Pararhizobium sp. A13: one gene and its partners. The protein of the gene in region 2 interacts with the protein of the main gene of each other region in a pairwise test. Links are inferred from orthologs where the notes say so. Each region holds a gene or a part of one and is shown on either strand. Other genes may lie near its edges.

What was found.
Region 1: the proteins of WI754_RS21500 (region 2) and ileS interact in binary tests that used the Escherichia coli proteins (3 or more experiments, as listed by UniProt). The link is inferred for Pararhizobium sp. A13 from one-to-one orthologs.
Region 3: the proteins of WI754_RS21500 (region 2) and WI754_RS26205 interact in binary tests that used the Escherichia coli proteins (3 or more experiments, as listed by UniProt). The link is inferred for Pararhizobium sp. A13 from one-to-one orthologs.

The regions. Positions count from the first base shown.
Region 1 is NZ_CP149510.1:1,997,367-2,008,568, reverse strand. What follows is about bases 4,548-7,989. They hold ileS (isoleucine--tRNA ligase), read right to left. Parts: upstream 7,679-7,989; coding sequence 4,748-7,678; downstream 4,548-4,747. Other genes in these bases: WI754_RS09655 (BrnA antitoxin family protein), read right to left, coding at 7,985-7,989. Also shown: WI754_RS09690 (patatin-like phospholipase family protein), read right to left, coding at 1-328; 16S rRNA (guanine(966)-N(2))-methyltransferase RsmD, read right to left, coding at 348-908; WI754_RS09680 (pseudouridine synthase), read right to left, coding at 915-2,858; WI754_RS09675 (nucleoside deaminase), read left to right, coding at 2,936-3,385; WI754_RS09670 (GNAT family N-acetyltransferase), read right to left, coding at 3,396-3,872; WI754_RS09665 (hypothetical protein), read right to left, coding at 3,879-4,496; more of WI754_RS09655, read right to left, coding at 7,990-8,224; WI754_RS09650 (bifunctional riboflavin kinase/FAD synthetase), read right to left, coding at 8,331-9,311; WI754_RS09645 (TIGR01459 family HAD-type hydrolase), read right to left, coding at 9,479-10,327; chrA (chromate efflux transporter), read right to left, coding at 10,451-11,202. UniProt on the Escherichia coli protein: Catalyzes the attachment of isoleucine to tRNA(Ile). As IleRS can inadvertently accommodate and process structurally similar amino acids such as valine, to avoid such errors it has two additional distinct tRNA(Ile)-dependent editing activities.
Region 2 is NZ_CP149511.1:874-7,226, forward strand. What follows is about bases 3,493-6,353. They hold WI754_RS21500 (sugar ABC transporter substrate-binding protein), read right to left. Parts: upstream 5,459-6,353; coding sequence 4,526-5,458; downstream 3,493-4,525. Other genes in these bases: WI754_RS21495 (sugar ABC transporter ATP-binding protein), read right to left, coding at 3,493-4,464; WI754_RS21505 (LacI family DNA-binding transcriptional regulator), read left to right, coding at 5,645-6,353. In the rest of the region: sn-glycerol-3-phosphate ABC transporter ATP-binding protein UgpC, read right to left, coding at 1-381; rbsK (ribokinase), read right to left, coding at 430-1,365; WI754_RS21485 (RbsD/FucU family protein), read right to left, coding at 1,385-1,840; WI754_RS21490 (ABC transporter permease), read right to left, coding at 1,877-2,887; more of WI754_RS21495, read right to left, coding at 2,890-3,492. UniProt on the Escherichia coli protein: Part of the ABC transporter complex RbsABC involved in ribose import. Binds ribose. Also serves as the primary chemoreceptor for chemotaxis.
Region 3 is NZ_CP149511.1:953,414-963,482, reverse strand. What follows is about bases 134-3,117. They hold WI754_RS26205 (ABC transporter permease), read left to right. Parts: upstream 134-1,115; coding sequence 1,116-2,120; downstream 2,121-3,117. Other genes in these bases: WI754_RS26200 (substrate-binding domain-containing protein), read left to right, coding at 2,205-3,117; WI754_RS26210 (sugar ABC transporter ATP-binding protein), read left to right, coding at 134-1,061. Outside these bases: more of WI754_RS26210, read left to right, coding at 1-133; more of WI754_RS26200, read left to right, coding at 3,118-3,194; WI754_RS26195 (SDR family oxidoreductase), read left to right, coding at 3,256-4,029; WI754_RS26190 (dihydroxyacetone kinase subunit DhaK), read left to right, coding at 4,062-5,054; dihydroxyacetone kinase subunit DhaL, read left to right, coding at 5,068-5,709; WI754_RS26180 (bifunctional sugar-binding transcriptional regulator/dihydroxyacetone kinase subunit DhaK), read left to right, coding at 5,950-7,974; dihydroxyacetone kinase subunit DhaL, read left to right, coding at 8,036-8,692; WI754_RS26165 (DUF1403 family protein), read left to right, coding at 9,018-9,968. UniProt on the Escherichia coli protein: Part of the ABC transporter complex RbsABC involved in ribose import.

The DNA of each region.
Region 1 (11,202 bases), on a different replicon or contig from region 2:
CGATGTTGAACTGGCCGACGCGAAAGCCCTTTGTCACCTGAGTGAAACTCGATGGACGCAGGCTCCACAGGCGGTTGACGATTTCCTTGCGGCGGCCGACGGTCGCGATCGTGTGCTCGCGGATCTCAGCGCCGCTCAGGCCGGCCGCCATGCCCGCCCCCATGATCGCGCCGATCGAGGAGCCGGCGATCGCGACCGGTCGGATACCGAGCTCGTCCAATGCCTCGATGACGTGAATATGGGCGAGACCACGCGCGCCGCCGCCGCCGAAGGCTACAGCCACGGTCGGGTCCGCTGATTTTTTCACTGTTTCGAGGCCTTGCATCATGCTCAGCGTCTTTCCGGTATCACGCGGCGCGGTAACGGTAGAAATGCATCTTCGTATCGCCGAACAGGCGGTCGTCGATCACCTCGAAACCATCCTGCAGCATGGGCTGAACATCGGCCCGCTCTTCGAGAATGACAAGAGCGCCCGCCACCAGCCATCCGCCTTTTGCCGCAGAGGCGAGGGCTTTTTCGCCAAGCCCCTTGCCATAGGGCGGATCGGCAAAGACCAGATGGAACGGCTCGACGGTGCCGGCCGGTCCAAGATCGGTCGCATCGCGCCGGAAGATGCGCGCCCGGCCGGTCAGGCCGAACGCCTCGATATTGGTGCGCAACAGTCCCCTGCCCTCGGCGCTCTGCTCGACGAACAGCGCCTGACGGCAGCCGCGCGACAGGGCTTCGAGGCCAACCGCGCCAGTGCCGGCGAAGAGATCGAGGATGCGGGTGCCATCGAGAGCCTCCGCATAGGCATGGCTCAGGATGTTGAACAGGCTTTCGCGCGTCCGGTCCGTCGTCGGCCGGATGTCATTGGATTTGGGCGTTGCGAGCCCGCGCCCGCGAAACTCACCGCCGACGATCCGCACTTTCGCTTAGTTCCCGCGTCCGCGCGGCTTGCCGCCACCCGCCGGGCGTCCGCCGGAAGGCTTGCCGCCGCCGGGTTTTCCGCCGCCAGGTTTGCCACCACGCGGGCCGCCGCTTTTTGCACCGAAGGACTTGGCGCCGCCCGGCTTGCCGCCAAAGGACTTGCCGCGCGGCTTGTCGCCGACGGGACGATCTCCACGCGGCGGGCGGTCGCCGAAGTCCCGCGGCTTGCGATCACCATCCCCGCGAGAGAAGGACTTTTCGCCGAACGGCTTGCGCGGACGGTCTGACTGCGGACGATCACCCTGGGTGCTGTCGCTTCTTGGTCGATCGGAGAACGTGCGAGCGCCTTCGGCACGGGGCTTGCGATCACCAAACGGCTTGTCACCGTCGCGGCGCGGACGATCGCCACCATCGCGGCGAGCCGGGCGATCACCGAAGCCGCGTGCATCGCGGTCGCCGCCGCGCTTGCGGTCACTGCCGCGGCCTTCATCTCTGCTCGGCTCTTCGCTCGCCCTGATCCAGTCGCCGTCGTCATCGGCACGGTTGACCACGACGCGCGGGCCGCGATCAGGGCGATCGTAGACGGTCGCCTTCTTGCGGTCAGGATCGAATTTCTTGTTGGACTTCATCGCCAGACCATCCTTGGTCCGGCCATAGCGCTTGGTCGCAGGTGCGCCCTCCGGGCGCTCGCGGCGAACCGGCTTTTCGGCCACATCCGCTGCCTGCGCATCCTTGGGTTTCTTTTCGGCGATCGGCCGGGCACCCGGCGCCATCCAGACATTGGCCTTGCGGGGGCGCTGGGCGGGTTCGCGTTTCGGGCGGTCGTCGAATTTCGCCTCCGCACCGCGTTCCTTGCGGTCGCCACGCCCAGCGCCTCTATCGTCGCGCTTGGTATCGAGACGGGAAAGTGCCCGTTCGCGCTTGTCGCCTGCCTTTTCGCGGAAAGCGTCACGTTCCCTGGTCTCAGGCTTTCCAGCCGACCATTCGTTTTTTTGCGGCTTTTCTTCCTCCGCAGGGGCAGCGTCGAAGATCGGCGCGTCAAAATTCGCCTTCGCGTCTTCGATCAGACGCGGGCCGAGTTGATCGCGCAGCGTGCGGCCGCGAATTTCCTGGGCGCGGCCTTCCGGCAGTTCACCGAGCTGAAAGGGGCCGTAGGAAATGCGAATCAGGCGGTTCACGTCGAGGCCGAGCGCACCCATGACGTTCTTGATTTCGCGGTTCTTGCCTTCGCGCAGGCCCATGGTGATCCAGACGTTCGAGCCCTGGACCTTGTCCAGCGTCGCCTCGATCGAGCCATAAAGCACGCCGTCGACGGCAATGCCGTCCTTGAGCTTGTCGAGTGCCGCCTGGTCGATCGCGCCGTGGGCGCGCACGCGGTAGCGGCGCAGCCAGCCGGTCGACGGCAGTTCGAGAACGCGGGCCAGACCGCCGTCATTGGTGAGCAGCAGCAGGCCCTCGGTGTTGATATCGAGGCGGCCGATCGACAGGACGCGCGGCAGGTCCTCCGGCAGGTTGTCGAATACGGTCGGACGTCCCTCCGGATCGGAATTGGTGGTCACCAGGCCGGACGGCTTGTGATAGAGCCAGAGCCGGGTGCGCTCGATACCGCGGATCGGCTGGCCATCGACTTCGATCTTGTCCGCGAGCGTCGCATTGACGACCGGCGTGTCCAGCACTTTGCCATTCAAGCTGACGCGGCCTTCCATGATCATGCGCTCGATATCGCGCCGCGAAGCAACGCCGGCGCGCGCCAGAATCTTGGAAATGCGCTGCGGCACGTCCGCATCGACGGTTTCCACTGCCGCCGCTCTTGGCTTGCGCGGCTTTTCCGCTTCGGTCTTTTCAGCGCCCGAATGAGCGGCTGCGGTCTTGCGCGCGCCGGTATAGGGCTTCTTGTCGCGGCCAGTCGGCTTGCCGCCGGGCCGCTGGGGCTTGTCTTTGAATATCATTTGTGTTGCCTGCCTTTTGAGGCTGTCCTATCAGGTCACGGCCCAAGGGTTAAGAGAAATTATCGCGGGTTCCAACGATGGCTGAAACGAGCCGCTTCATGGATTTGGCGCTGGCAGAAGCCCGGATGGCAGGGGCACGCGGCGAAGTGCCTGTCGGCGCCGTGCTCGTCCTCAGCGGCGAGGTCATCGCGCGTGCCGGAAACCGGACCCGGGAACTCAATGACATCACCGCCCATGCCGAGATCGAAGTGATCCGGCAAGCCTGTCGCATCATCGGCGACGAGCGGCTTCCGGGTGCTGACCTCTATGTGACGCTCGAACCCTGCACCATGTGCGCCGCGGCCATCTCGTTTGCTCGGCTGCGGCGGCTCTACTACGGCGCCGAGGATCCGAAAGGCGGCGGTGTCGACAACGGCGTGCGTTTTTTCAGCCAGCCGACCTGCCACCATGCACCCGACGTCTATTCTGGTTTTTCAGCGCAGGCAGCGACGGATGTGCTCAAGCAGTTTTTTGCAGAGAAGCGTTGAGCGGGCGGCCTTAACCGGCGGCAAAGCTTTCGAGCGCCGCTCCGGACAAACGATAGCGCGTCCATTCGGTCAGCGGCTCGGCACCGATCGCCTGATAGGCCTTGATCGCCGGTTCGTTCCAGTCGAGTACGCTCCACTCGAACCGGCCACAGCCTTTTTCCACGGCGATTCGTGCCAGATAGCGCAGCATCAGGCGTCCGGCGCCGGTTCCGCGCTGCTCGGGCGTGATGTAGAGGTCTTCGAGATAAAGGCCGTTGCGGGCTTGCCAGGTCGAATAGCTGAAGAACCACACGGCAAAACCGACGGCAACACCATCGCGTTCGCAGATCGCTGCGTGTGAGACGGAATTCGGGCCGAACAGGGATTCGGTGATAGATTCGACCGTCGCCTCGACCTCGTGGCCGGCGTTTTCATAAATTGCCAATTCGGTGATGAAACGCAGGATGGTTCCTGCGTCGGCTGACGTCGCCTCGCGAATATCAAACATTGGCGATCAGAAAATATCCCACCACTTCTTGCCGCTGCCAGCGATCGCGGCTTCCTTCTTGCGGCGGCGCGCCTTGACCTGCTCCGGCTCGCCGAGATCCGCCGTCGCCTCTTCCGGCAGCTTGCGGTATTCGAGCGGCGGGTCACTGAGGAAGCGGCGCTTGTCGGCATAAGCGCCCATCTGGATCTTGCGCGCTTCCCGGTAGGCCTCTTGCTGCTCCTTGGCCGTCAGGCGACGGCCATTGGCGCTCGATTTGGCCAGCGGCGAAACATAGGTCGAGCTTTCGGCATTGGCATCAGCTTCGTCGCGCAGGCGCTGGCGCGTTTCTTCCGGTGATTCGAGCCACTGCGGATTGTCCTTGCTGGCAAGGTTCTGCTGCGGCTGCACCAGCGAAGCCGTCTCCGTTTGCGGCGGCAATACGAGGCCGGGCCGCGGCTGGTATTTGAGGTTCTTGGGCTTGCTCTCCCCAAGGCTGACCGTGCTGCCGAGGTCGTCCATCAGGTGTTCGCCGGCGGTCTTGTCCGTGCCGTAGGTCGGGCCGCCAATGCAGCCGGTCAGGACCAGGCTGCCAGCGACAACGCCGAAAATACCGGCATACACTCGAAACTCTCGCGTCATTCCCATGAAAACCCTTCCAGCGGCGCCGGCACGATCGATGTCTGAGGCGGCATTGCTGCGCCCTTGACGGATAAATCCGCCGATTTTCAGGCAGGTTCTACCGGATGAGCTGCAAAAGAGCAATTCACCCGGCAGACAATCCCTTAAGAGCATGATGCCGAAAGTGTGAAGCGGTTTTCGGGCGACATCATGCTCCAGTTTTTTGATTTGGAGGCGGCTTCAGATTTTAGGTCGAATCGACCTAAAGTCATCCGGCTCTAGGAAGCAAAGCCCAGTTCGCGCAGCGCCGCCGCATCACGGGCGGACACGTCCGGAAAAGCGGGATCGGAACCGACGTCGGCGGTGATCCGCCAGGACCGGGCGCATTTGACGCCTTCCGCAAGCTTGGGTTCGACGCTGACCGTCGACAGATCGTCCAGGCGGAAAGCACCTTCCGGTCCCTGGCCCTCGGCGATCGTGACGCCGGAGGTGATGCAGATTTCAGCGAAATCCTGACCGTCCAGCGCCTGCAGCAGGCCGGCATCGTCGATGTGCACGATCGGAGCCGCTTCCAGAGAGGAGCCAATACGCTTGTCGCGGCGCTCGACTTCAAGCGCACCGGTGACGGCGCGGCGCACGTCGCGGACCTTCTTCCATTTCTCGGCCAGCGCCTCGTCGCGCCATTCGGCCGGCACGATCGGGAACTGTTCCAGGTGGACGGAGACCGCGGACGGATCGCGCGACAGCCAGGCCTCTTCCGCCGTGAAGGGCAGAACCGGCGCGAGCCAGGTCACCAGGCATTCGAACAGCTTGCGGATGACCGCGAGGCTGGCGCGGCGGCGCAGGCTCGACGGGGCGTCACAATAGAGCGCGTCCTTGCGGATATCGAAATAGAAGGCCGAGAGCTCGACATTCGAGAAATCGATGAGCGCGCGGGCGATGCGCTTGAAGTCAAAGGCGTCGTAGCCATCGCGCACGATCTGTTCGAGTTCGGCCAGACGATGCAGCATCAGCCGCTCGAGTTCGGGCATGTCGTTGAAGGCGATGTCTTCTTGCCTGTCATGGGCCAGCGTGCCGAGCATCCAGCGGATGGTGTTGCGCAGTTTGCGATAGGCATCGATGTTCGTCTGGATGATCGTCTTGCCGACGCGCAGATCTTCAGCATAGTCCGACGTCGCCACCCAGAGGCGCAGGATATCGGCTCCGGCGTCCTTCATGACCTCCTGCGGCGATGTGACGTTGCCCTTGGACTTCGACATCTTCTCGCCCTTCTCATCCATGGTGAAGCCATGGGTGATGACGGCGTTGTAGGGCGCACGGCCGCGGGTCGCGGCACTTTCGAGCAGCGAGGAATGGAACCAGCCGCGATGCTGGTCGGAGCCTTCGAGATAGACATCCGCCGGCCATTTCAGGTCGGGGCGATCTTCCAAGGTGAACGTGTGGGTCGAGCCTGAATCGAACCAGACGTCGAGGATATCCATGACCTGCGTCCAGCGGCCATGATCATGGTCGGGCCCAAGGAAACGCTCCTTGGCGCCTTCAGCGAACCAGGCATCGGCGCCTTCCTTTTCGAAGGCTTCGAGAATGCGGGCGTTGACGGCCTCATCGACCAGGACGTTGCCCTTTTCATCGGCGAAGACGGCGATCGGCACGCCCCAGGCGCGTTGACGGGAAAGCACCCAGTCCGGACGGTTCTCGATCATGGCGCGCAGGCGGTTCTGGCCGGCGGCGGGCACGAAGCGGGTTTCGTCGATGGCAGACAGCGCGCGCGAACGCAACGTCGTACCGTCGGCAAGCTCCTTGTCCATATAGACGAACCATTGCGGCGTGTTGCGGAAGATCACCGGCTTCTTGGAACGCCAGGAATGCGGATAGGTGTGCTTCAGGCGGCCACGGGCAAACAGCGTGTGGCGGGCGATCAGCGCCTTGATGACGCGATCGTTGGCATCGCCCTTCTTGCCGGCGTCGTCGATAACGCGCGCGGCGCCGCCTTCGGCGTCCGGACCGAAACCGGGCGCATCGGTCGTGTAGAAACCGGCATCGTCAACGGGGAACGGGATTGTCGATGAGATGTGTCGCTCTTCCAGCAAGCGGACGTTGGCCATCCAGGCGTCGAAGTCCTCGCGGCCGTGGCTGGGAGCGGTATGGACGAAGCCGGTGCCGGCATCGTCGGTGACGTGGTCTCCGTCAAGCAGGGGAACCTGGAAGTCATAGCCGCCGCCGAGGCCGTGCAGCGGATGGGCGCAGGTCACCACCGCCAGCTCCTCCGCCGTCAAAGGCCGGATCAACTTGAATGTCAGCTTCGCCTTCGCCGCCGCTTCATCAGCAAGGCGTGTGGCAAAGATCAGTTTTTCACCCGGCTGCGGGCCGAAGTCGTTTTCGGCGGCGGTCACTTCGAAGAGGCCGTAGGGGTAGCGCGACGAATAGGCGATGGCGCGGTTGCCCGGAATGGTCCAGGGTGTCGTGGTCCAGATAACGACTGCCGCGCCTAGGAGATCTGATTTCCCCGATCCCGGCTCGACTTCAACCGTCAAGATCGGAAACTTGACCCAGATCATGTCGCTCTCGACGTCCTGGTACTCGACCTCGGCTTCCGCCAGCGCCGTGCGCTCGACGACTGACCACATGATCGGCTTCGAGCCGCGATAGAGCTGGCCGCTCTTGGCGATCTTCAGCAGTTCGCCGGCGATACGGGCTTCGGCGTGGAAGGCCATCGTCGTATAGGGATTGTCGAAATCGCCCTCGATACCGAGGCGCTTGAATTCTTCCGACTGGATGTTGATCCAGTTGGCGGCGAAGTCGCGGCATTCCTGACGGAACTCGTTGACCGGGACCTCGTCCTTGTTCTTGCCCTTGGCGCGATAGGCTTCCTCGATCTTCCATTCGATCGGCAGGCCGTGGCAATCCCAACCCGGAACATAGTTCGAGTCATAGCCGCGCATCTGGAACGAGCGGGTGATGATGTCCTTGAGGATCTTGTTCAGCGCATGGCCGATATGGATGTTGCCGTTGGCATAGGGTGGGCCGTCATGCAGCACGAATTTTTCGCGGCCGGCAGCGGAGGCGCGGAGCTTCTTGTAGAGCTCCATCTTCTGCCAGCGGGCAACCGTCTCCGGCTCCTTCTGCGGCAGGCCGGCGCGCATCGGGAATTCGGTTTCGGGCAGATAAAGGGTCTTCGAATAGTCGAGCTTTTCAGCGGTATCGGTCATGGCTTTTGCAATCGTCTCTGGGCGCGTTTCGCCGCGCATGCGAACGGGACATCTTCAAGGGATGGCGGAGGCGCTTCTGTCAAACGCCGAAAACCCGGACCTTCCGGCGGCATTCAAAACGCGCGGAAGGCCGGGCCAATAATTCGCTGATCTATCATCAATCGACGATATCGGGTCATGGTGGCCGGTTGTTTAAGACGTTTTCGGGCGAAAAGGAAGAGGCTTGCGACGGGCGCTGCAGTATTGCGCAACCCCGTTGCCGTGCCGCCGTCAGCGTGCCTCCTGCTTATTCGGGCTCGACGCAATTTACGCGCCGGGTTTGCCCTGCATCACTGCTCGCAACGCGTCGTTGATGCGATCCTGCCAGCCCGGCCCATCCTTTTGAAAATATTCGAGCACGGCGCTATCGATCTTGATCGACACAAGTTCTTTGGTTTCCGGCAAGGCGCGCCTTTCGACGACCGGAGCAACTGGCTTTTTAGCCGGCTTGAACAATGCTTCAGCGGCATCCATCGGATTTACGGGTCGGCGAGGCGTATTTGCCATCGATCTATCGTTCCTGTTGGGTTCACAATCGCCGCAGGATGCACTCCTGCGGCTGGTGTCAGGCAGTACGCGACCAATTTGGTCTGAGCGTCAACCAGGTCGCGGCTTAAAACGCGATCTGCAGGTCGATCTCGCTGAGCGGCCGCACACCGGCAAGCAGCGCCCGCGCCTCCGCATCATCCTGCTTCATCTGCACCACCAGCGGATCGAGACCGTCGAACTTCAGCTCGTCGCGCAGATGGCCGAAGAAGGAGACGGAACAGATTTCGCCGTAGAGATCTCCCGAAAAGTCGAAGACGAAGGTTTCGAGCAGGGCGATGCCGTCGCTGTCGACCGTCGGGCGCTTGCCGAAGCTGGCGACGCCGTCGTGGATGCGGCCATCGGCGCGGCGGAAGCGCACGGCGTAGATGCCGTTGCGCAATTCGACTTCGGGCGGCAATTGCATGTTGGCTGTGGGATAGCCAAGTGTGCGGCCGAGCCGCTTGCCGCCGATCACTTCCGATTCCACCGTATAACGATACCCGAGCATTCCGGCCGCCTGAGCCACGTCACCCTCGCCGAGCAGCCCGCGGATATGGCTGGAGGAGATCACCGAGGCGTTCTCATCGCGAAAGGCATCGACGAGTGTGACGCCAAAACCGTTTTCGCCGCCGGCCGCCATCAGGAAGGCCGGACCACCTTCCCTGCCCTTGCCGAAGTGGAAATCGAAACCGGTCACGACGTGGCCGGCGTGCAGCCAGTCCATCAGCACGGAGCGGATGAAATCGGAGGCGGAAAGCTGAGAAAACGTGCGGTCGAACGGATATTCGATCACGGCCGAAAAGCCCATGCCTTCGAGGATGCGGGCCTTGAGCGGCGCGGGCGTCAGACGGAAGACCGGATGGTCCGGGCGAAAGACCGTGCGCGGATGCGGCTCGAAGGTCAGCACCAGGGCAGGAACGCGGCGCGCCCGCGCCTCCTCCAGCGCCCGGTTCAACACCGACTGGTGACCGCGATGTACGCCGTCGAAATTGCCGATGGCGATGACGCCGCCCCTCAAGGCTTGCGGCAATGGTTCGCGGGTCTCGTTGCGATGGAAAACCGTCATGTCCGTCACACCAGTCTCATCTCTACAGCGCCGCGCGTCCTTTCAGACGCGCAAAGGTCGCTGTAACACTTTGAAATGCTCCATAATTTTATCCCAAAATCGATTCCGATTTAAGGAATTATGCAGTAGGCCAGTCCGATCAAGCCAGTCGTTTAGGCCAAACCTTTCTAAGCCAATCTGGGCATCCACCATTTCGGCGTGGCACCCTCGTCTTTCAGGAACGCTGCGAGTTTCGTCTCGTCCGTCTTTTCAGCATTCATATACTCGAGCGCATGGATGCCGGCGCTGATATAGAGAATATCGAGGCCGAAATCCTGCGCACCCTTCACATCGGTCGGCATGCCGTCGCCGACGGCGATCACCCGCGACAGATCGAGCCCGCCGCGAACGGCCTTCGCTTCCGACAGCGAGGCGCGATAGATCGGCACGTAGGGCTTTCCGGAAATCCGGGTTTCGCCACCCAGTTCCGCATAGACCTTGGCGATGGCGCCGGCGCAGGGGATCAGCCTGTGGCCGCGTTCGACGATGAGGTCCGGGTTGGCGCAGATGAACGGCACCTTGCGCCTGGCCATGCCGGAGAGCGTTGCGCGATAATCTTCGGCGGTTTCCGTTTCGTCATCGAAAAAGCCGGCGCAGACGATGATTTCGGCCTCTTCTGAGGAAACCATCTGGACGCCGAGACCATCGAGCAGCGGCAGGTCACGCTCAGCGCCGATGAAATAGATCTTTTTCGGGCCAGCCGAGATCAGCGCGCGGGTGACATCGCCGGAGGTGACGATGCGGTCATAGGCGCTATCAGGCACGCCGAGGCCGCGGATCTGGACGATGACGCCGGGATGCGGGCGCGGCGAATTGGTGATGAGGACAACCGTCAGCCCCTTGGCGCGGGCTACTGTCAGCGCCTCGCAAGCTTCCTTGAAGGCCGCGACACCATTGTGCAGCACGCCCCAGACATCGCACAGAACAACATCGTAACGGTTGGCGATGTCGCGAAAACTGTTGATCCGAACGGCCATGCTGGCTTCCCGCAGAAAAAATATTCGGGGTGACATCGCAGGCAGGCGCCGAAAACACAAGACTTCTTGCGGAAATTGGCGGCCGAATCCCAAGGATTCGGCTGGGAAACGCGGATCAGCCTTTTAAAAGCTGCTGATCAGCCAGCCGGCGCCGGCGCAAACGACAAGCGTGGTCACGATCCCGCGCTTCAGCTTGAAGAGCAGCAGCGCTGCCAGAAGCGTGAGCAGGAATGCTGCAGGCTGGAACGTCTGCCAGGCCGGAAGCGGCATCGACAACGGTCCAAAAGCATATCGGCTGACCTCCGCAAAAAGAACGTGCAGGCCGAACCAGAGCGCCAGATTGAGGATGACGCCGGTGACGGCCGCGGAGATCGCCGCCAGCGCGCCTGAGAGCGCCCTGTTGTTGCGCAATGTCTCGACATAGGGCGCACCGAGGAAAATCCACAGGAAGCAGGGAATGAAGGTGACCCAGGTCGCAAGCGTCGCCCCAAGCATGCCGGCCCAGAGCGGGTCGAGACCGAGCGGCGTGCGAAATGCGGCCATGAAACCGACGAAGGAGAGCACCAGCACGAGGGGGCCCGGCGTCGTTTCGGCCAGCGCCAGACCATCGAGCATCTCGCCGGGCTTCAGCCAGTGATAGGTCTCGACGGCCTGCTGGGCGACATAGGCAAGCACGGCATAGGCCCCGCCGAAGGTCACCACCGCCATCTTGGAGAAGAACAGGCCGATCGCCGCATAGACGTTGTCGAAGCCAAGGATTGCGCCGATGATGACGAACGGGGCGCTCCAGAGCGCCGCCCAGACGCCGCAAACCCGGACCGCCCGGCCCCAGGACGGGACGACGTCCGGGAAATTGCTGTCGATGACCGAGGGCT
Region 2 (6,353 bases):
GAGATAAGGCGTCAGATCGAGAATCTCGGCGGCGTGGCGGACGCGCTGGTCGATATCGGCCTTTTTCTCGCCACGCATCTTTAGGGCAAAACCCATGTTTTCGGCGACGGTTTTATGGGGGTAGAGCGCGTAGCTCTGGAACACCATGGCGATGTCGCGATCCTTTGGCGGAAGCCCGTTGACAACCCGGCCGTCGATGTGAATCTCGCCGGAGCTGATCGACTCCAGGCCGGCTACCATTCGCAGCAGCGTAGACTTTCCGCAGCCCGACGGTCCGACGAGAACGACGAACTCACCGTCCGGTATCTCCACCGAAATGTCGTGAAGCACGGCGAGGCTGCCGTAAGCTTTTCCGACATTGACGATATCTATAGTGGCCAAAGTGATTTCCCCTCCGAATGCTTCGTTGGACGTTGCGCGTCCGTGGTTTCAAGGGCGCGCCCTTCGGAGCGCCTCCAGAGCCTGTTCGATCTCCGCAAGTGCGGGCATGGCGGGCGCAGTGCCGCGTCGTGTGACGGCAATGCCAGCCGCCGCGCATCCGAAGCGGGCGGCGTCGATTGAATCGGCGCCCGTTGACAGCTTGGCGGCGAAGGCCCCGACAAAGGCGTCACCGGCGCCGGTCGTGTCGATCGCCGGCCCACTGGAGATCGCTGGAAGGTGTACCGACCGGTCGGCCGCGTGATAGAGGACACCGCGCGCACCCATCGTGATCAGGGCCGTGCCTGCGCCCTTCGCAAGCAGGATGTCCCCTGCCCGACGCGCATCCTCCACCGTATCGAGCGGGAAACCGACCAGTGCCGCAGCTTCCGTCTCGTTCGGGACGATGTAGTTACACAGCGGGAAGACCGTATCGGGAAAGGCCTCGGCCGGGGCCGGATTGAAGACGGTCGTCACGCCGGCTCGCCGCGCGATCTCCAGGGCGCAACGCGCAGTGCTGACAGACTGCTCGAGTTGCGTCACGAAAACGCTTGATGCGGTGATGGTTGCGCGGGCAGCCTCGACATCGTCGATCGACAGGGTACCCGCTGCACCCGGATAGACGATAATGGCGTTCTCGCCCGTCTGATCGTTGACATAGATGAACGCCGCACCGGTCGCAACGTCGTCCATGACGGTTAACTGTGCGGTGACGCCAGCCTCTCGATAGGTCTTGAGCGCCATATCGCCAAAGGTGTCGCGACCGATCTTGGAGATGAACGAGACCTCCGCGCCGGCGCGCGCGGCGGCAACCGCCTGGTTCGAACCCTTGCCTCCCGCACCGATCGAGAACCCGCTGCCGGCGATCGTTTCTCCGACGACCGGCATGCGGCGGGCAAGATAGGCCGTGTCGGCAACAAAGATTCCAAGAATCGAAACAGCGGGCATCGTCAGGCAACCTTTCCGATTATGCCGAAACGGGCGGTACAACGCCCTTGGTGAATAGGAAGCAACCGTAAAAGCGCGTTTCACCCGTGGTGATCACGCAGTACGCCTTCTTTGCGAGATCGTAGAAAGCGAAGCGTTCGATGCCATACATTGGCGAAGGCTTTTCCTCCGCCGCGTCGATTTCGGCCTGAACCTCGGTCTGGACCGCCGGGATTTCGCCCGGATAACCCATCACTTCCATCCGCCCCGCAGAATTCTGAAGTGGCGTGTCGAGCGGCATGACCGAAAGGATAGCCCGGACGGCACGCGCCGCCGGTACATTGTCGATGCTGAGCGGTCTGCCGAGCGAGGTCTGCCGGGCAATAGATGTCGACGGAAAATTGGTGTCCGAAATCACCAGCGTGTCGCCGTGGCCCATGGAGCGCAGGGCGTACAAAACATCGGCGTTCAATACCGGATCGATATTCTTAAGCATGGCGGTTCCTTATGAAAGATGGGGAAACGGCTGCCTTCAGGATGCCGTGATCCGTTCGCGGTATTTGTCGATGATGACGGCCAGGATGATGACGACGCCAGTGATCATCTGACGCATGAAGTCGCTCAATCCGAACAGGATGAGACCATTTGCCAGAACGCCGATGATGCAGGCGCCAAGCAAGGTGCCGATCACGGTGCCGCGTCCGCCGCTGAGACTGGTGCCCCCGATGATGACGGCGGCAATCGCATTGAGCTCGAAGCCTATACCGATGATCGGGCTCGCGATGTTGAGCCGCGCCATGTAGACCATGGCCGCAATCCCGACCAGCGCGCCGGCGATTGTGAAGGCCGCCACTTTGTAGAACATTAGAGAATGACCCGCGAGGCGCACGGCCTCCTCATTGTTGCCGATCCCGTAGAGCAAGCGGCCGAAGACTGTCTTGGACAGCACGAACCACGCGACCGCAACCAGTGCCAGCGCAATGAGAAATACCACCGGCACGCCGACCACCATTTGCGAACCAAAGGCATTGAAGCTTGGCGGAAACGAATAGATCGTGCGCGCATCGGTCACCTGCAGAGCGGCTCCACGGGCGATGTTGAGCATACCGAGCGTGACGATGAAGGACGGCAGGCCCCAGAAGGCGCTGATCCAGCCATTGAGGAAGCCGCAGGCGACGCCTGTGCCAATAGCCGCGAGCGTTGCAAGACCAACAGCCTGGAACACAGAAAGGTCGGGGATGGTCAGCACTGTACCCGCCACGACCGCACAAAAGGCAAGCATGGATCCGACCGACAGATCGATGCCGCCGATCAGGATGACAAACGTCATGCCAATGGCAAGGATGAGGTTGATCGTGATCTGGGTCAGGATGTTGGAGATATTGTTGGGCGTCAGAAAATGCTCGGTGCTCATCGAGAAGAACACGATCAGAAGCAGCAGTGCGATGCCTATGCCGGCGTCGCGCAGCAGCAATTTCATCGACATGCCCGACACAGGTGCCTCTGTGGGCGCGTTCAGCGTTGTTTTATCGAGTGCTTGCATCGTCAGTGCCCCGTCTGTCTTCGTTCGCCCTGATAGGCATAGGTCAAAATCTTTTCCTCGGAGAAATCTGCGCGCGGCAGCTCGCCGACGATGCGGTGCTGCGACATCACCATGATCCGGTCGCAAAGCGTCATCAGCTCCGGCAGCTCGGAAGAGACAACCAGCAAAGCCAGACCCTTTTCGGCGAGCCTGCGGATCAGCGCATAGATTTCCGCCTTGGCTCCGACATCGACACCGCGGGTCGGCTCGTCGAGCAGCAGGACCTGCGGATTGCGCGCCAGCCACTTGGCCAGAACCACCTTCTGCTGGTTGCCGCCAGAAAGCGTGGCTGCATGTCTCGACGGACCGCCATATTTGAGCTTCAGATCAGCGCCGAGCTGTTCCGTCATGGTATTTTCCATCTTGCGGTCGAGCAGGCCGACCCGTGAGATGCTCGACAGAGACGCAAGCGTGACGTTTGCGGCTATCGGCATCGTCAGGATCAGGCCTTCTTCCTTGCGGTCTTCGGTCACGAAGCCGATACCGGCCTGGATCGCTTCGCGCGGCGAGCGGAACGTGGCCGGTTTGCCGTCTCTCAGAAGAGTTCCCGAGAGCGGCTGCTCGGCTGCAAAGATCGCGCGCAGCAATTCCGTCCGGCCCGAGCCCACAAGGCCGGCAATTCCCAGAATTTCGCCCTTGCGCAGATCAAGCGATATGCCGTCCGCATGGGGCGATTGAGCATGGCGGAAATTGACGAGCGAGAGCGCGGTGTCGCGCCCGGCGCTGGAAATCGGCGCACTTGCCATTTCCTTCTGCAACTGCTGGCCGACCATGCCCCGCACGAGTTCGTCATGGCTGGTCTCGCCGATCCGGCGGGAAAAGACAGTCTCGCCGTTGCGCAGAACTGTGACGCGGTCACAGATGCGGAAGATCTCGTCCAGGTGATGTGAGACGAAGAGCACCGAGACGCCGCGCCTGCGCAGATCGTTGACGATGGCAAAAAGCCGATCCGTCTCGCGGGACGTGAGCGTCGCAGTCGGCTCATCAAGAATGAGGACCCGGCTGTCAGTCATCAGTGCACGGGCGACCTCGACCAACTGGCGGTGCGCAATGCCGAGGCGCTCGACCGGCCAGCGGACGTCGATATCCTTGAGACCGATGGCATCAAGGGCGGCGCGGGCGCGCGCATTCATGTGACTACGCTTGACTACGCCGAAGAGATTGCGTGGGAGGTGCTCGATGAAGATGTTTTCGGCGACAGAGAGAAAGGGCAGCAGGTTGAATTCCTGATGCACAACCTGCAGGCCCCGCGCCTTCGCATCACGCGGCGTGTGGGGTTCGTAGGCTTCACCCCCCAGCGCGATTGCACCGGCATCGGGCTTTACGATGCCGCAGAGGATCTTGATTAAGGTGGACTTGCCAGCACCGTTCTCGCCGATAAGCCCGTGTACCTCGCCGGGCGCAACGGACAATGTCACACCATTCAGCGCAACTGTGCCGCCGAAGCGTTTGCGAACGTCATGCAGGTCGAGAATGGGTAGACGCGTTGTCTCTGCCGCGGCCGCCTGGTGCGCTACGCCGGAATCCGGATATGTCATGGGAACCCCCTCGGAAAGAGAGCCGCACCGGAGACGTCCAGTGCGGCGCGAGTTGTCGGGGTTACTTCACGTTGTCTTTGGTAACGAGTTCGATGTTGGTCTTGACCCAGCCTTCGAGCTTCGGTCCGCCGGCCACGACTTCGAGTGCCTTGTCGATGGCGTCAGCCGCCATCTGCGAGCCGAACTGGTCCACAGTCGCCAGCAGCTTGCCATCCTTCACAAGCGGCGCGACAGCCGGCACATTGTCGAAGCCGACAACCTTGATGTCGGAACGACCGGCAGCGTCCAGCGCCTTGATGATGCCGATGGCCATCGAGTCGTTAGCGGCCATAACACCCTGGATGTCGGGGTGCGCGGTCAGCATGGTCGAAAAGACGGAATTGGCTTCTTCCGTTTCCCAATGCGCGGTCCTGGAATCGAGCAGATCCAGTTTGCCTTCGGTGATCGCATCCTCGAAGCCAAGCTTGCGCTGGGCGGCGTTGTCAGCTCCAGGATTACCTTCAAGGATGACGACCTTGCCCCCAGCGCCGAGCGACTTGGCGAGAGCTTCGCCTACCATCTTGGCGCCACCCCGATTGTCTGGGCCAACGAAGGCGAGATCGATCCCCGCATCCTTCTTCGCCTGCTCATCGAGCGAGACGTCAAAGTTGACGACGGTGATTCCGGCATCCATTGCCTTCTTGAGCGGGGCGACCATCGCGCGGGAGTCGGCCGGCGCGATGACGATAGCGTCGACGCCTTGGGTGATGAAATTCTCCACGCCGTTCAGCTGGCTTTCAAAATCCGTTTCATTCTGCATGCCGATGGCCTTGAGCTCGTAGTCACCGCGCTTTTTTTCGTGAGCTTCGGCGCCTTCCAGCATGTTCTTGAAGAAGTCATTGGCAAGCGACTTCATCACAAGACCGACCACCGGCTTGTCGGCCGCGGACGCGGCTGTCGGCAGTGCGGCTGCAACAGAGAGCGCAAAAATAGACGCAACTGTAAAGAATTTCATGACCACTCCTCCTTTGGTCCAACGGCCCTCCAGCCGTCAATGAAACGTTTCATAGCGTTTATGAGAACGTGAGTCTGACGTATTCGGAAAAAACCGTTTGGTCAATATGAAACGTTTCATTGGCATAAAATAACGCCCTTGGCCGGGAATTGTGCTAACACCGCCGGAAGTGAGCGTTTGGAGATCGTGTTGAACCCGACTGTCAAGGATGTAGCGAGAGAGGCCAGGGTTTCTGTTGGAACTGTATCTCGCGTGCTGGCCAGAAATGAAACTGTAAATCCGGGGATCCGACAACGGGTGGAAGAGGCAATTGAGAGGCTGGGATACAGACCGAGCAGCCTTGGCAGGAGCCTGAGACTGAACAAGTCGGATATTATCGGCCTTGTCATCCCCGACATCACGAATCCTTTTTTCGCGGAACTGGCCAAGCATTTGGAGACCCTCGCCTCGGCTGCGGGGTACTCTGTTTTGTTGGCAAACACGCATGATGATCCAAATGCCGAGTGCAAGCAGGTTCAGAGCCTGCTCGGCCGCGTGCCTGCCGGGATTGTCATCGCGCCGGTCAGCGGCAGTCTGGTTGGGGGAATTTTGTCCGATGGTCTGGTGAGCGTTACGATAGACCGCCCATTGACCGGGCATTCGCTGGTGGCGGTCGACAATTTCGAGGGTGGTCGTTTAGCGGCAAGCCACCTTTTAGCGCTCGGTCATCGCAGGATCGGGTACATCAGTGGTCCTTCTACAACAGATGTGTCAATACAGCGTCTGAACGGCTTTCGGGGCCGAATCGAGGAGACGTTCTCCGACCGGGCACAGGATCTGGTCGAGCTGACGGTTCTCGAAGGAAACTTCGACTACAAGTCTGGAGAGGCGATTGGACGGAAGCTCCTGCAGGGAG
Region 3 (10,069 bases), 960 kb from region 2 along the record:
TGAACCTTTCGGTTGCGCAGGTTCAGCTCGTGGAAATCGCCAAGGCGCTCAGTCATGACGCCGAAGTCATTTTCATGGATGAGCCGACATCCGCCATAGGCGAGAAGGAAGCGCAGCACCTGTTTTCGGCAATCGAACGGCTGAAGGCAGCGGGCAAAGGCATCGTCTATGTCTCGCATCGGCTCTCTGAGATCTTTCAGATCGCAGACTCCTACACCGTGTTTCGCGATGGGAGTTATGTCGGGAGCGGCGAGTTGGACCAGATTGATCGCCCAGAACTGATCCGCCTGATTGTCGGCCGTGAGCTTGGAGAGGAATACATTAAAACCAATGCTCCGACGGACGTCGCGGGGTTGGAGGTGACGGGCCTGACCGCGCCTGGGAAAATCGACGATATCTCGTTTACCGCCCACAAGGGTGAGATTCTTGGCATTTATGGCCTGATGGGATCTGGCCGCACCGAAATTTTCAACTGCCTTTTCGGACTTGATTCACCGTCAACCGGCAGCATCAAACTGGACGGAGAGCCAATATCGGTCAGCAGGCCTGCCGACGCCATGGCGCATGGTCTGGCATTCGTTACCGAGGATCGGAAGCTGACTGGTCTCAATCTGACAGACAGCGTGCGCAACAACATCTGCCTGGCCAGTTTGCCCGAAATGAGTCCGAATTTCTCGATGAATCGCCGATCGGAAATGGCCGCCAGCCAGGAAATGATCAAGCACTTCAGCATCAAGGCCGCGAGAGACACGATGGCCGTTTCGGGCCTGTCGGGTGGAAATCAACAAAAGGTCGTGCTTGGCAAATGGTTTCTACGCAATCCCAAGGTCTTGCTCCTTGATGAACCTACCCGCGGCGTCGACGTGGGTGCCAAGCGGGAGATCTACCGCATCATTTGTGACTTCGCGGAAGCTGGCGGGACTGTCGTGATGATTTCTTCCGAAATCGACGAAGTCCTCGGCATGTCGGACCGAATTCTCGTGATGCGCCAAGGCCGGTCCACCGGAATCTATCGCAGGGAGGAAACCGACGCGCAGTCGCTTGTCCACCTGTCGACCTGACAGGAAGGGCAGACGTCAAACACAGATGCGTCCGGTAATTGAGAGGTAATTCACATGTCCGCCACCGACAACAATGCGTCCAGCGCCTGGTTCAGTTCCAACCGGCGCAGGCTGATCATTCAGGAATACGGGATTTTCCTGGCTTTTCTGCTGCTTGCCCTGATCCTTTCGGTTTCGAACGAATACTTCTTGACCCCAGGTAATATATCAAATGTCCTGCTGCAGACATCGATCAACGGTGTCCTGGCGATTGGTATGACCTTCGTCATCCTGACGCGTGGCATTGATCTTTCCGTCGGCTCTGTCGTCGCGCTCGCCGGTATTGTCAGCGCGAGTTTTGCGACCACGTCCGCGACGGCCGGTATATTGGGCTCGCCCTATCCGGCCTACCTCGCTCTCGCAATCGGACTGATCGTCGGTATCGCTTGTGGTTCGTTGGTCGGACTGATCGTCTCACGTTTTGCTGTACCGGCGTTTGTCGCGACGCTTGGCATGCTCTCCGCTGCCCGAGGACTGACGCTCATCTACGGCGGCGGCAAGCCGGTTCCAGCCCTGACGCCTGAGTTTCGCTGGATTGGAACCGGTAATGTCCTGGGTGTGCCCATGCCGGTGATCCTGCTTGCGATCGTTTTTGCGGTCTCGTGGTGGGTTCTGACGCGCACGCGTTTCGGTCGCTACATCTATGCTGTCGGCGGAAATCCGCATGCTGCCAATACATCGGGCATCAATGTCACCCGACTGCGTTTTCTCGTCTATGTGATATCAGGCAGCCTTTCGGGATTGGCTGGCATGATCCTCTCGGCACGCACCGGATCTGCGCTGCCTCAGGCAGGTATTGCATACGAGCTGGACGCAATCGCTGCCGTTGTCATTGGAGGAACCAGCCTCTCCGGTGGTGTTGGGCGCATAACCGGCACACTCATCGGCGCGTTGATTATTGGCGTCATGAACAACGGCCTCGATCTAATGGGGATCCAATCCTACTACCAGCAGGTCCTTAAAGGCGCGCTGATCGTTGGCGCCGTGATGCTCGACCAGAAACGAAATCAGGGCGCTTGAACCCGACGAAATCCGGATGCTTCGCATTCGGAGCCCAAACGGCGCGCCATACGGTCGCCGGAGTTCCAACGGAGGAGACTAACAATGAAGAAACTGCTTATTGCCCTTGCTGTCACGACGGCGGTCTTGGCTTCACCGTCTTTGGCGCAAGACAAGAAACTGAAAATCGGCGCTGCCCCCTACGGCCTCAACGCAGAATTTATGCAGATCTGGTCAGCGGCGCTCCAGCAGCACCCTGCCGTAAAGAGCGGCGAAGTCGAGTTGACTGTCTTTGACGGGCGCTACGATGCCCTGGTTCAGCAGGAGCAGTTCAACACGATGATCACGCAGCAATTCGACGCGATCATTTTCGTTCCGATCGACATCGAAGCGGGTGCAACTGCGGTTCAGGCCGCGCATGATGCCGGTATTCCCGTCGTCGGCTCCAACACCCGCGTTAATTCCGACCTCCTGTCGGCTTATGTCGGCTCGGATGACACCATCTCCGGCTACATGGAAGCCAGGACGGTGCTCGACAAAATCGGTTGCAAGGGCAACGTTGTAATTCTTGAAGGTCCTATCGGGCAGTCGGCACAGATTTCGCGCCTTGAAGGCAACAAAAAGGCGCTCGCCGAATGCCCAGATGTGAAAGTCATTGAGGATCAGACGGCGAACTGGTCGCGTGCCGAGGCTCAGACCCTGATGGAAAACTGGCTCACCGCCCATCCGGGTCAGATCGATGGGGTGATCGGCCAGAATGATGAAATGGCGCTTGGCGCAATCGAAGCGATCAAGGCCGCCAAGCTCAATGTCGGCGACTTCGCAATCGCTGGTATTGACGGCATCACCGATGCGCTTCGTGCAGTCAAAGATGGCACCATGACATCCATACTTCAGGATGCCAGTGCGCAGGCACAGGGCGCGCTCGATCTGGCCATCCTCAATGCAAAGAATGGCGCCTACAAGCCGGAGTCGACTATCTGGGCCCAGTATCCGGACATGCCGTTCAATGACGGCAAGGAAAAGAACTACAACGTCCCGTGGACTCCGGTGACGAATAGGAACGTCGACAAGCTGCTCGAAACACGCAAGTAAAAACCGATCCGGCGGGGCGGCAAGCTCGCCCCGCTTCCCAACATACCGAGGTTTGAGTGAGATGACCGATACAGCTCCAGAAATTGATTTGAACTTTCCGCTTTCCGGCAAGGTCGCGGTCGTTACGGGCGGCGGATCCGGCATTGGCGCTGCCGTCGCGGCAGCCTTCGTTTCCAAGGGCGCAAAGGTCGCTGTTCTCGACATCAATGTCGACCTTGCGAAGGCGAAGGCAACGCAGTTGGGCAGCGCTGCAAGCCCCTTCGTCTGCGATGTCTCCAATGCGGACTCTGTCAATGCAGCAATTGCTAGCGTCGTATCAACGTTAGGCGGCATCGATATCGCCGTTAACAGCGCGGGTGTGGCTTTTCTTGCACCGGCAGAAGACCTGTCGCTGGATCACTGGGAAAAGACCATCAACATCAACCTCAAGGGCAGTTTCCTCGTGACCCAGGCCGTTGGTCGGGTGATGATCGCGGCCGGCAAGGGCGGCAAGATTATCAACCTTGCCTCGCAGGCTGGCACCGTCGCAATCGAGGAGCACGTCGCCTACTGTGCCTCCAAGTTCGGCGTTATCGGGATGTCCAAGACGTTTGCGGCCGAATGGGGCAAGCACGGCATCTGCGTCAACACCATTTCCCCAACCATCGTGCTCACGGAACTCGGCAAGAAGGCCTGGTCCGGCGAAAAGGGTGAAGCGGCGAAAAAACGCATCCCTTCGGGCCGATTTGCGTTCCCGGAAGAGATCGCGGCTGCCGCCATCTTCCTCTCCTCCGCGGGCGCGGACATGATCAACGGCGCTGATCTCTTGATCGATGGCGGCTACACAATTCTTTGAGCCAAGCGCTCGAGCATACGACAGGAGACATCATGCAGCGGTTCATCAACAATCCCGACGAAGTCGTTGAAGACACGGTAAAAGGCTTCGTCAAGGCACATTCGGATATCGTACGCATTGCCGAAAACCCGCGTGTGATCGCCGCGAGAAATACACCGAAGGTCGGAAAGGTCGGCGTCGTCACCGGCGGTGGTTCTGGACATGAGCCCGCCTTCATCGGCTACGCGGGCAAGAACATGCTCGACGCGGTCGCTGTCGGCGAGCTGTTTTCCTCGCCGACAGCCAAAAGCTTCCATGACGCAATTCGGGAAGCCGATGGTGGAAAGGGCGTTATTTGCCTCTATGGCAACTATGCAGGCGACAACATGAACGTGAAGATGGCGGTCAAGCTCGCGGCCAAGGACGGTATCGAGGTGGCAACGGTGGTCGCCAATGACGACGTTTGCTCCGCCCCGCCCGAGGAACGCGAGAAGCGCCGCGGTGTCGCAGGCGAAATCTTCATGTGGAAGATCGGCGGCGCAAAGGCCGCGCAGGGGGCAAGCCTCGAGGAAGTCCGCGCTACCGCCCAGAGGGCGATCGATAGTTGCCGATCAATCGGGGTCGGTCTGGGACCCTGCACCCTTCCGGCCGTCGGCCATCCGAATTTCAAGATCGAGCCCGGCACCATGGAAGTCGGTATCGGTCACCATGGCGAGCCGGGAGTTCGGGTGGAAGCGCTGAAAACGGCTGCGGAGGTCGCCAGGGACATGTGCCAGATTGTACTTGACGATCACAATCTGGCCGTGGGTACCGAGGTTGCGGTGCTCGTTTCGGGTCTCGGCGCTACACCGGTCAATGAACTCTATATTTTGAACGACACGATCGAGACCGAGATCACAGGTCGTGGCCTCAAGGTCTACAAGACCTATGTGGGCAATTATTTCACCTCGCTGGAAATGGTCGGCGCGACGCTGACCGTGATGGGTCTTGACGACGAACTGAAAGGGCTTCTCGACGTCGAAGTCCGTTGCACAACATTACTCTGAGGGAGACAGGTCAATGCAGACACTTAACAATGCCGCCGCCGGCGATATCATCCTGTCAATGGCCGACCGGATCGTGGAAAACCGGGCTTATCTCAGTGAGATCGACGGTAAAATTGGTGACGGTGACCACGGGGTCAATATGGCCAAGGGGTTCGGCATGGCGTCTGAACGCCTCAAGGGTAAAGATCTGCCGCTTGCCGCATCACTTGAGACATTGGGTACCATTTTGATGACCGAGATTGGCGGGTCGATGGGACCGCTTTACGGCGTGATGTTTACTGAGTTTGCTGAGAAGCTCGAGGGTGTCGAAGCCATAAGCAGCGATACCTTTAGCCGGATGTTGCACGCTGGACTAGAAGGCATCCAGTCAATCGGCTCGGCGAAAGTTGGTGACAAGACGCTGCTCGACACGCTGGTGCCGGCCGTTGAAGCTTTTGATGCTTCCGTGGCCGCCGGCAAGTCGTTTGCCGAAGCTCTCGACGCATTGGTGGCAGCAGCCGAGGCGGGCCGCGACTCGACACTCAATCTGGTGGCCAAGATCGGCCGTGCAAGCCGTCTTGGCGAGCGCTCGCTTGGTGTGCTGGATGCCGGGGCGACCTCTTGTGCAATCATCCTGAAAGAACTTTCTCTCGGCGCCCGCACCCGGCTTCAATAGAATGGCGTGACTTCGCGGGGCTTCTTTCCCCGCAGGCGAAACTCCCAAGGCTGCGCGATGCTGCTGTCTCCAGTGGCGTCGCGCGCCGCTCCCTTTGCCTGAGGAAGAATTTGCAAACATGCTGTATTGCATTCATCTTCGGGCGACAAAAGGGAACCGTTGGTAGTCATGATAGGCAAAACATCTTCAGTTGGCAAAGCCGGTGCAAGCAAGACGGGCGTGGTGGAGGGATTTGAAGCCATGCCGCTGCGCTATGGAGATGATCCCTACGTCTGGGCCTGCTGGCTTTACTATGAGGATGGCAGGACACAAGGCGATATCGCGGAAATCATGGGTATCTCGCGGGCGACTGTAAACAGCTATCTGGCCGACGCCCGCAGCCGTGGGATTGTCAATATCTCTCTGGAACCGTCGCGTCTGAGTTCACTCTCGGTCGCGCAGGAGCTCAAAGGCCATTTCGGGCTGAATGACTGTCTTGTTGTACCCAGCGACGACGGTTCGCGGCCATTGATCGACCGGCTCGGCGCGGCGGGCGCTCAAGCTGTCGCCAAGCTTCTGAAATCTGGTGATACATTAGCCGTTGCCTGGGGCCGAACGGTCCTTGCAATCGCCGAACAGTTGTCCGTAACCAATCTCCAGGATGTTACGGTTGTTCAGGCGACCGGTGGTACGCGGGCGCGTTTTGCCTACACGCCGGAACTCTGTGCAGCCGCCTTCGCCGGTGCAGTCAGCGGGAAATTGATCAATCTGACCACGCCGGCCATCGTTTCGACTGCGGAGGTTCGCGACGTCCTGCTACGTGAGTCACTTATTGAAGACCAGTTTGCGATCCTTTCCAAAGCCAACAAAGCGCTGTTCGGCGTCTCGTCGCTGCGCCCCAACTCGACCATTCACACCAGCGGTTACTTTGAGTCAGTCTCGCTCCAGGAATATCTGGCGAAGAATGCAGTCGGGGTCGTCGCAGGGCGTTTCATCGACCCGCAGGGACAACCGGTCGCCGGTCCGCTCGACGACCGAATGATCGGGATATCCCTCGATATGCTGAAATCGATAGGGCTGCGTATTGCCGTCGCCGGCGGTTTCGACAAAGTACCCGCTATCCTCGCGGCGCTTCGCGGCGGCTACATCAACGTTCTCATCACCGATGCTGCGACTGGCCGAGGTATCCTGAACGCCGACGGCGTGAAGGAGATTGACCCGAAGAATTCGCAACGCCCCAGATTTGACAACACCGTTCAGTTGCCCAGCGGCGTTCGCACGCATATCAAGAAGTTCCTGAACAATCCTGATCACGTCGTCGACGAAATGCTTGACGGCGTAGTAAAAGCCCATTCTGCCTATATTGCGCCGATCAAGGGGTCCAATCGGACGCTCGTCGCACGCACAGGACCGCGTCCGGGAAAGGTCGGTCTTGTCATCGGCGGCGGCACTGGCCATGAGCCCTGCTTCCTCGGATACGTCGGCAAGGGTCTCGCCGATGCGGTCGCCATAGGCAATATTTTCTCATCGCCACCTCCCACACCGATTCTTGAGTGTGCAAAGGCTGCGTCCGGTGGAGAAGGCGTGCTCTTTGTCTATGGCAACTATGCCGGCGACGTCATGAATTTCGAGATGGCCGCCGAGATGGCGCAGGAAGAGAAGATTGATGTCCGAACTGTACTGACGACGGATGATATTGCCTCCTCTCCTGTGGAGGATAAGGAAGGTCGTCGAGGTGTCGCTGGAAACTTCTTCATCTTCAAGATTGCCGGGGCTGCCTGCGATCGGGGAATGTCGCTCGATGCCTGCGAGGCGGTAACGCGCAAGGCCAACGAGCGAACCTTTACCATGGGTGTTGCGCTAGAGCCCTGCTCACTGCCCCAGACCCGACGACACAATTTCGAGATTGGTCCCGATGACATAGAGATCGGTATGGGTATCCACGGAGAGCGTGGCGTCATCCGCGAAAAAATGATGAGCGCCGACGAAATCACAGACAGGGTCATGGACCGCATCTTCGCCGAGATGAAGCCTTCTTCGGGCGACCGGGTTGCGGTGCTGATCAATTCCTTCGGAGCCACGCCATTGATGGAACTTTACATTCTGTTCAGACGCGTCGAACAGCGGCTGAGCGCAAAGGACATCAAGATAGAAGCGAACTGGGTGGGGCACTACTGCACCTCACTCGATATGGTCGGTGCATCCATATCAGTTTTGCACCTCGACCACGAGTTGACGGAATTACTATGCCACCCTTGCGACACCGCCGCTCTGAGGGTCGGCTAAATACACACGAGATGCACCCTGCCAAGTAAGGGCGCAACCTGATGGGGTTGGGAGAAAGACTATGTCGGAAAAAGCGGCGCGACGCTTGAGCGGGATGTTTCAGCGCATATCTTTTGCAATCAACTCCGAGAAGGATCATCTCTCTGAGCTGGATGGCGCCATTGGCGATGCTGACCATGGGATCACCATGGCTCTGGGCTTCATGGCCGTAAACGCTGAACTGGCGAAAGTCGACCTGGATCACACCCTTCCGTCAGAGATTTTTACGATTGCAGCCTCGGCCTTTCTCGATGCAGTCGGCGCGTCCACTGGCCCCCTTTATGCGACGGCATTCCGAAGGGCCGCCCAAGCCCTCAAGCAAGACGAATCTCTTTCGGCTTCCGGCCAGGCCGCGATTGTAGAGGCAATGACGGCTGGCATTCAACAGCGCGGCAAGGGGCAACGCGGCGACAAGACGATGCTGGACGCCTGGGTGCCGGCTACGGAAGCGGCTGTCAGTGCACGGGCAAATGATGTCGGGATTCCGGAAATGTGGAACAGGATAGTAGAGGCAGCGGAAACCGGGGCAAACTCCACACGTTCGATGGTTGCGGCGCGCGGACGGGCGGCACGACTGGGAGAGCGGTCCCTCGGGCACGTAGATCCAGGTGCAGCCTCGGCTGTTATCATCCTGCTTGCTATGAAGGACACTTTTGCTGACTGCGGCGTCGGGGATTAGTACATTCACCCTAAACGTCACTGCTCGACCCGGTACGGCCAAAGCACGCATGCGCACAAATTCTTGGAAGGGGTCAGGTTTTATCAATCCGAAGGCGATGTCGGCATTTTTCCTTCACCAGGCAATCGAGCAAGCCTACGCTACGCTTCTTTTGGTTCTGACCAACGACAGTCCTTCCTCACATAATCTACGGTTTCTTCGCGGGCTTGCCGAGGAGCGAGCCGGAGAGACCGCCAGCTTATCGGTCGTTCCTTGCCGGTTATCATGCTGTGCGGTTTTCAACAATTCTGTGGTGAAAAGCGATCTCTTGACCTAAGCTTCACCGATGTCGAAATTCGATTCCCAGACTGCCCGGCCCGATCCAATGCCCGTTGTTCCTGCGTGGGCGGTCCCGCGCGGACCCGTTACCAGCGACACGGACGCGGCCTTCCTGGCAGGCGCAGCATTGAATGCGCTGGACACGCTGGTGCGGATGCAGCCGGATTGGGCCGGTGTCTGGCGTCAGCGCCTGGCGTTGAAATGTGCCGTATCGGCAGTGCGGCTTGCCGGCCGATCCGAGGACGAGGCGGCCTTGCGCGATGTCTGGGTTCTGCGCGGTTCCGGCGATGATTTGGGCCCGGCCGGCGACATCTTCGCGGCCTATAAACGGCTGGCGGCCCGGCTAACGACGATCGATACAAAGGTACTGCGCGAACTCGCCGACCTCTTCGCTATCCGCTGGGGTGATGAACTTGCCACCATCCCGGCCATGATCGATGCAATCAATCAAGCGGGAACGATGGCTCCCTTTGCCGCCGCAGCCATCGTCACGGAGCTTTACACCATCCGGCCGGATGCCGAAGTGCTCGCCTGGTGGCTGGCCGACTGGATGCTGGCGCAAAGACTGCGATGGGACCGTCCGATCCCGCTCCTGATGGCGCAGCGTACTTCGACTGCGTTTCGTCTTGAGACGGGCAGGGGCCGTATGCGTCCGGGCGAGCTGGGATTTGAGCGGGCGGTGTGTCTGGCTCTGGCGCAGGCGTCGACCGAAGCGTGCCGGCTGGCGGCGGAGGTTTCCAGGCGTGCGGATCGGCTGGCGGCGGTTGCGCCGAAGCTGCGGGCCAAGGGGGCAGGCGAGGCAATCCGCCTTTTGCTCGACGAGGACGCCGTTTCCGGCGCGTTGCGGACCGCAAAGCTGTCGCGCTGGGCCAGCCGCCGACTGTTTGAGCGCCTGATCGAATTCGACGCTGTGCGCGAATTGTCCGGGCGATCGACGTTCCGGATCTACGGGTTGTGAACGTGGCAAGACAAGCAAACGCGGCCAGGGTCGGACGGGCGGATCGTCAGCGGAGGCGTTCAGACAATGCGCTGCTCGACACCGAGCTCGCCGATCTGCCA